One region of the Apibacter sp. genome, then DNA from elsewhere that is predicted to be linked to it. Evidence: riboswitches for the same ligand, from Rfam matches in the RefSeq annotation. Region 1 holds a riboswitch; the other holds the start of a gene.
What was found. Region 1 has a riboswitch for cobalamin ahead of metE (5-methyltetrahydropteroyltriglutamate--homocysteine S-methyltransferase). Riboswitches for the same ligand answer to the same signal wherever they lie in the genome.

Region 1 (3,431 bases):
CTCTCACGTCAGATTACAGAATTAATTAATAATGGAGTTGAGCTATATTCTAGATCCCCATTATATTACTATACAAAATTATCTGATTTAAAAATAAAAATGATATCAGATGCAACCAAGGATGCAAAAAGAAGAGCAGAAGAAATAGCTTTAAGTACCGGATGTAAATTGAAGAATGTGAAAAGTGCAAATCAGGGAGTCTTTCAAATTACTGCACAAAATTCTTCTGAAGATGATTATTCATGGGGAGGAGCTTTTAACGTAACCTCTAAGTACAAAACAGCAAATATTACGGTTCGCTTAGTATACGAAGTAGAATAAACCATGAAAATATATAAATTATTTGAGCCATTTAACTATAAAAATCTGTTCTTGAAAAATAGGATAGTGATGGCACCAATGACAAGGTCTTTTGCTTATAATGGAATTCCCACTAAAGAAATAGCGGAGTATTATGAAAGAAGAGCCCAATCGGAAGTCGGTCTCATTATAACAGAAGGGACAGTCGTTGATAGATCTTCCTCTTCTAATGATCTGAATATTCCGAAATTTTATGGCGATGAAGCTTTAGAAGGATGGAAAAGAGTAGTTGATGCAGTTCATGCTAAGGATGGAAAAATAGCCCCACAAATTTGGCATATGGGAATTATCCCGCCCAAAAGAAATTGGAGACCTCACAAGCCTTTTGAAGGTCCTTCCGGTCTGCTAAATCCAGATACCGAAGGAGGAAAACAAATGAGTGAAGATGACATAAAAGAAACGATAGATGCGTTTGCAGACGCTGCCTATCAAGCAAAAAAAATAGGATTTGATTCACTCGAATTGCATGGGGCACATGGATATCTTATTGATCAATTCTTTTGGGATAAACTTAATAGGCGCAAAGATAAATGGGGAGGTTCAACGATTTCCCAACGAAGCCGTTTTGCTATTGAAATCGTCAAAGCCGTACGAAGTGCAGTAGGAGCAGAGTTTCCTATAATATTACGATTATCTCAATGGAAACAACAGGATTATTCAGCAAAGATTGCTAAGTCTCCGGAAGAAATGAAAGAATGGTTACTGCCATTATCAGAGGCAGGAGTAGATATTTTTCATTGTTCTCAAAGAAGGTTTTGGGAGCCTGAGTTTGAAAATTCAAATTTAAATTTTGCAGGATGGGCGAAAAAAATTACTGGTAAGCCATCAATAAGTGTGGGTTCAGTTGCACTAAACGGAGATTTTTTAGGAGCATTCAGAGGAGAGAGCTTTGATGTAAATAGTAGTTTTCTGGATGAACTAGACCGAAGAATGGATCAAGATGAGTTTAATTTAATAGCTGTGGGACGTGCATTATTAGAAGACCCTGAATGGGTGTTAAAAATTAAAAAAGGTAACTTATCAGAGCTTAAAGGTTTTTCCAAAGATCGATTAAAAAAATTGTTTTAAATAAAACATAAATTAGTTATAATTTAGAAATTGAATATAGGTTTAAAATTTTATTTATATAAATAAAGAAATAAAAGAAAAGGTTTTTATCTTTGTATAAATAAGTTCTTTACTTAATTTCTTTATCAACAAGGAATAAGGTGCTGTGTAATAACAGCTTAATAGGGAATCATGTGTAAATCGTGAGCTGACGCGCAACTGTAAATAACGTAAAATAGTTTTATCAAAATAAGCCATTGCCATGTAAAAGGTGAGAAGGCAGATAAAATGTTATAAGCCAGGAGACCTGCCTATTCTTAATTGACAATGCTTTCGCGAATAAGAGCAAGATCACAGAGTATAAAGAATGATAATAAAATTCTCCTTTCGTTATTTTTAGAGAAGAGGGCTTTTTAATATCATATTTTATTTTGTATTTCCAATTCATAACAAAAAGGCATTGTGAAGTTTAGCAATAAGAGCTTTTTATAATATAATCGTTTAAAAAGTTATACAAATGCAGACACACAATCTAGGCTATCCGCGTATTGGTAGTGACAGAGAACTTAAAAAAGCCTGTGAAAAATATTGGGCAGGTAAAGCATCAGTAGAAGAGCTGATGATAACAGGAAAAAATATTCGGCATCAAAACTGGATGACACAAAAAGAAATAGGAATAGACTGGATTCCGTCCAATGATTTCTCCTATTACGATCAGGTACTAGATATGTCCCTGATGGTAGGAGCAATTCCCAAAAGATATAATAAGGTAATACTGGATAAATCAAATACAGAATTGGATTTATACTTTGCTATGGCAAGGGGCTTTCAAAAAGAAGGTATTGATATAAAAGCTATGGAAATGACCAAATGGTTCGATACTAATTATCATTATATCGTACCGGAATTTGAAAGTAATCAGAAATTTTCATTATTTTCTACAAAAATCATAGATGAATATTTAGAGGCTAAAAAAGCAGGAATCAAAACAAAACCTGTAATTATAGGTCCGGTATCTTATTTATTGTTAGGAAAGGAGAAAGAAGAGAATTTCAATAAGTTGGACTTAATAAAAAATATACTTCCCGTATATGTGGAAATTTTAACAAGATTAAAAGAAGAAGGGGTTGAATGGGTACAGTTTGATGAACCTTTCTTAGCCTTGGATTTAGATACAAAGACAAAAGAAACATTCGAATACGCATATATAGAAATTCATAAGCAATTTCCTTATATAAACAAGTTGCTTACTACTTATTTTGACGGCATAAAAGATAATTTACAGCTAGCCTATAAACTTCCGATACAAGCTTTACATATTGATTTGGTTCGTTGTCCCCAGCAACTAGAAGAAATATTAGGCAATATTCCTGGAAATATTATTTTATCCCTAGGAATCGTTGACGGAAGAAATATCTGGAAAAACGATTTTGAAAATTCTTTGGAAATGATTCATAAAGCAGTTTCCAAAATAGGTGCAGACCGTGTCATGATAGCGCCTTCATGTTCACTACTTCACAGTCCCGTAGATTTAGATTTGGAAACAGATACAAAATCACTTTCTTTAGAAACTAAAAAATGGTTAGCATTTGCCAAGCAAAAAATCGATGAGGTAGTTACATTGAAACGTCTTGCAGAGAAAGAAAATGATTCGGAATTACAAAAAAAATTACAAGAAAATAAAAAAATTGTCGAAAGTAGAAGAACTTCTACCTTAATACATAATGAGAAGGTTAAAGAAAAAATAAAAAATATAGAAAGTGTAGTAGATAAAAGAGAATCTATTTTTTCAGAACGTAAGAAAAAACAAAAAGAAGCATTGCAATTACCTTCATTTGCTACAACAACAATAGGCTCTTTTCCTCAGACCTCAGAAGTTCGTAGTTGGAGATCAAAATTGAAAAAAGGATTAATAACATCTTTAGAATATGAAGAGTTGGTAAAAAAAGAAATTGAAAAAACAATTCGTTTCCAAGAAAAAATAGGCATTGATGTATTAGTTCATGGCGAATTTGAACGTAATG
Region 2 (3,431 bases), on a different contig from region 1:
GTGATCTGTCCTATCTTGTACAAAAGTGCCTAGTAAACTCGTTTGTAATTTAATTTTGGTAAACTGAAGAGCAGTGGCAAAAGCTACTAATTCTGTATTTCTTATGGGATTAGCAAAATTCACTAAATCAGCTTTCATGCTATTATACTGATAATCAGCGGAGATAGATATGTCCCAAAAAGAAAATAATGAATATTGTTGAGCTGTGGAAATATAAAATTCATCCTGTTTATAGGTATTATTTATAAGATAGGAAAACTTGTCTCCCCATTTAGAATCTTTATATATCTCAATATTTTCATAATGAGTAAAATCATGAGCATATTTAGCATTTATCATTATTTTATATTTTTTACTAAACAGCTTTTCCAATGAACCTTGCATAAAGAAATTTCGATCCTCTTGTTTACCGAACTGATATTTTTCGTAAGAATTTTTTATAACGGCTCCGGGGATTTTTCTGCTGGAATCGTAATAATATCCTTTCAAATTCCATTTACCGTTAGTAAGTTTACCAAATAACCCGGCTTCAGTCCGTAAAGCACTGATATTTCCGTTTTGTCTTATGGCTATGGTATCCCATGTACCTTTTTTCTGCCGGTATTTATATTTTCCGTCAGAATTAATGTATTCGATATTGAAAGAAGAGGTAAGTACAGATGATAATTTTTCTTCCCATACAAGGGATGGGTTTATTAAGTTAAATGATCCTGAGCGATAAGTAGAATTTATATTCGTTTTTTTATTACCCATAAAAACCGGTCGTTTAGTGGTAAGATATATTGTTCCGGCCGATCCGAAATCTTTTGCTGATTGAAATATTTGACATTTTTGTCCATTATAGATAGAGATAGATTCTAAATTATCCATCGAAAATTTACCAAGATCTACCATTCCGTTTTGCGCATTTCCTACAGGTATTCCATCGTAAAAGACCCCTACGTGTTCACTCCCCATCCCTCGAATATTGACTGTTTTCATGCCTCCAACTCCTCCATAATCTTTTAATTGTACTCCCGAAAAAAGACGTACGGCATCTGCAACAGAAAAACTATTAATATTTTCCAATTCTTTTCCTTTCAATTCTTGAAAGGGGATTATTGCTTTATCATTCCTCTTTCCAATAGTAACAATCTCCTTCAATTCTGTTATTCTAATGCTATCTTTTTTTTCCTGCGCATTAATAAATGAATAGACCAAGCTTATTGGTAAGGCAAATAAAATATTTTTATAATTATTTATCATTTTTTTGATAAATTATCTTAAATCACTGATATAGCCATATAGTTTCCGGAAAAAGTAAACAGGAAAAGTAAATTAGATGTGCTTTTAATGTTTTCAGCCTTGTTCCACGAAAGCTTTTAAAACTATATTTAAATTTGGCAGGTCTTCTGACTTACTTCATCTTAAGAACCTTCCCAAGCAAAACGTACTTAGTGGTATAATCTTAAAACCTTTTTTGAAGATTACAGCAGCGGGCCTGTTTCGGACTTTCACCGAATTCCCTTTTAAGACTGCTTTTTTAATAACAGTCACCAAATTCAGGCAAATATAAATATTTTTTAATAGCCTCCCTAAAGCTCATTTTTAAGGTAATAAAATTATATTTTAAAAGAGATTGATTTTTTTATTAAAATTTAGAAAGTTGTAGTAAAAAATCTTAGATTTGAATAATGAATGTACAGCTTCCTGAAAAATTATATTATTCTATTGGAGAAGTAGCGCAAGCTTTTCATGTTAATACTTCTTTAATAAGATTCTGGGAGAAAGAATTTGATAGTATTTCACCAAAAAAGAATAAAAAAGGAGACCGTTTTTTTACTCCAAAAGATATTGAAAATCTTAAAATAATTTATTATTTAGTTAAGGAAAAAGGATATACCTTAGAAGGAGCAAAAGTTGTTTTACAAACACAAAAAAATTTACCGAAAAAAGTAGAGATAATCTCACGCTTGGAATTGGTAAAGGAAGAATTACTTAAGTTGAAGGAGTTATTAGATGATTAAAATTTAAATAAAGACAATAATATGAAGTTACCAAAATTTTTAATGGCAGACAATTCGGATTTTCCGGAAGATTTATTTGTTGTGCATACAGAATATCCAAGATTTATTTTAAATGTAGAGGAAGAAGAGGTAGAGTGGTTTGATGATTTGGAAGGAGAAGAAGAAGAAGTTGCCAATGAAGTAAATTCTCTGATAGAACAAGCTTTTAATTTTTGTGATGCAGAAATTGAAAGATATGAAGAAGATGATGAAGATTAATTCTTCTGTGGTTCTTTTATAATATATAAATAAGCAGTATTAACTGCTTATTTTTTTATTTAAATATTAAATTATTTTATAAATAAATGAGGATGAAATTTTTGTGTGATATAATTGTAAAATAATATAATTATTTAGGTATACTTATTAATTTACTAGAAAATTTATAAATAAGTTCCAATTTATTCGTCAACTGAACAACCCTGATTTCGATATTGATCTTTGAACTTGTTTGTCCATTTTTTCCATTCTTCGGGTTTAATTTTTTCATTATTTTTATTTTCTAATAATGATAAAATATAACTTTCAGAAAAATCCTTCGGAAAATTCTCTAATGGATCGAACTGATCGTTATACCATTTTTCATTTACGACATGATTAAACTGATTTACATCGAAGTTAAAACCATAGCTATGATACGAATTAGTAGCAGAAGATGAAAAAGTTGTTTTCAACGTTTCCTTCTTCAATTGCGCAATCATCGTTTTATTATGTTTATATTTTCGATAATACATAATAGCATTAAATAATTGTTTTTTTTCATCGACTTTTCCGTTAATATTCTGCCATGTTGCTAACCAAAATTCTTTTTTATGAATTCCCATCAGTATGGAATTTAGTATCCAATATTTTGTTTTAGTGTTGTTAGTAACTAATCCTAATTTATATAATAAGCTAAAAAAATTATATTTATTATAAAAAAAACATTCCATAAGGAAAGGTGGGAGGGTAAAAAGATCAGGATAAATTGCAAACATCTCAGAAGTAATATCTACCTGTTTAAATTGATTTACAAAATTTTCATTTCCCAGCCATCCCAATCTTAGTAATGAAATGTCTTCTTTGCCCATTATTTCATTTAATTCATTAACATTTATTTTTCGGATGAACCAAACGTCGTCTTCTGTAATTATAAAATAAGGAGAAGCATCTTTTACTGTATTAATCCACATTTGAGTAGGAATTTTAAAACCATTAATATCTGCTCCGGTTTTTAGATTTTCTTGTATTGCTTCTGTTTTTTCATCATAATTTTCAGATCTTACAATTTTAATAGACGGATATTTAGTTTTTATTTTAGTTAAATATTTTTCAGGTGTTCCATCATCTAAGACTGTGATTGTATAATCACCTTCTACAAATTTTTGAATGCTATACAAGCATCTG

Region 2: linked by a shared signal. The riboswitch ahead of M3Z80_RS05385 (TonB-dependent receptor) and the one ahead of metE (5-methyltetrahydropteroyltriglutamate--homocysteine S-methyltransferase) in region 1 are both predicted to bind cobalamin.

Annotation. Positions count from the first base shown of each region.
Region 1 is NZ_JAMBJZ010000001.1:55,861-59,291, forward strand. It holds gene M3Z80_RS00255 (SIMPL domain-containing protein) at 1-321, shown strand, start outside; gene M3Z80_RS00260 (NADH:flavin oxidoreductase) at 325-1,428, shown strand; cobalamin riboswitch at 1,549-1,736, shown strand; gene metE (5-methyltetrahydropteroyltriglutamate--homocysteine S-methyltransferase) at 1,925-3,431, shown strand, end outside.
Region 2 is NZ_JAMBJZ010000040.1:9,501-12,931, forward strand. It holds gene M3Z80_RS05385 (TonB-dependent receptor) at 1-1,245, opposite strand, end outside; cobalamin riboswitch at 1,365-1,555, opposite strand; gene M3Z80_RS05390 (MerR family transcriptional regulator) at 1,674-2,006, shown strand; gene M3Z80_RS05395 (hypothetical protein) at 2,028-2,264, shown strand; gene M3Z80_RS05400 (glycosyltransferase family protein) at 2,447-3,431, opposite strand, start outside.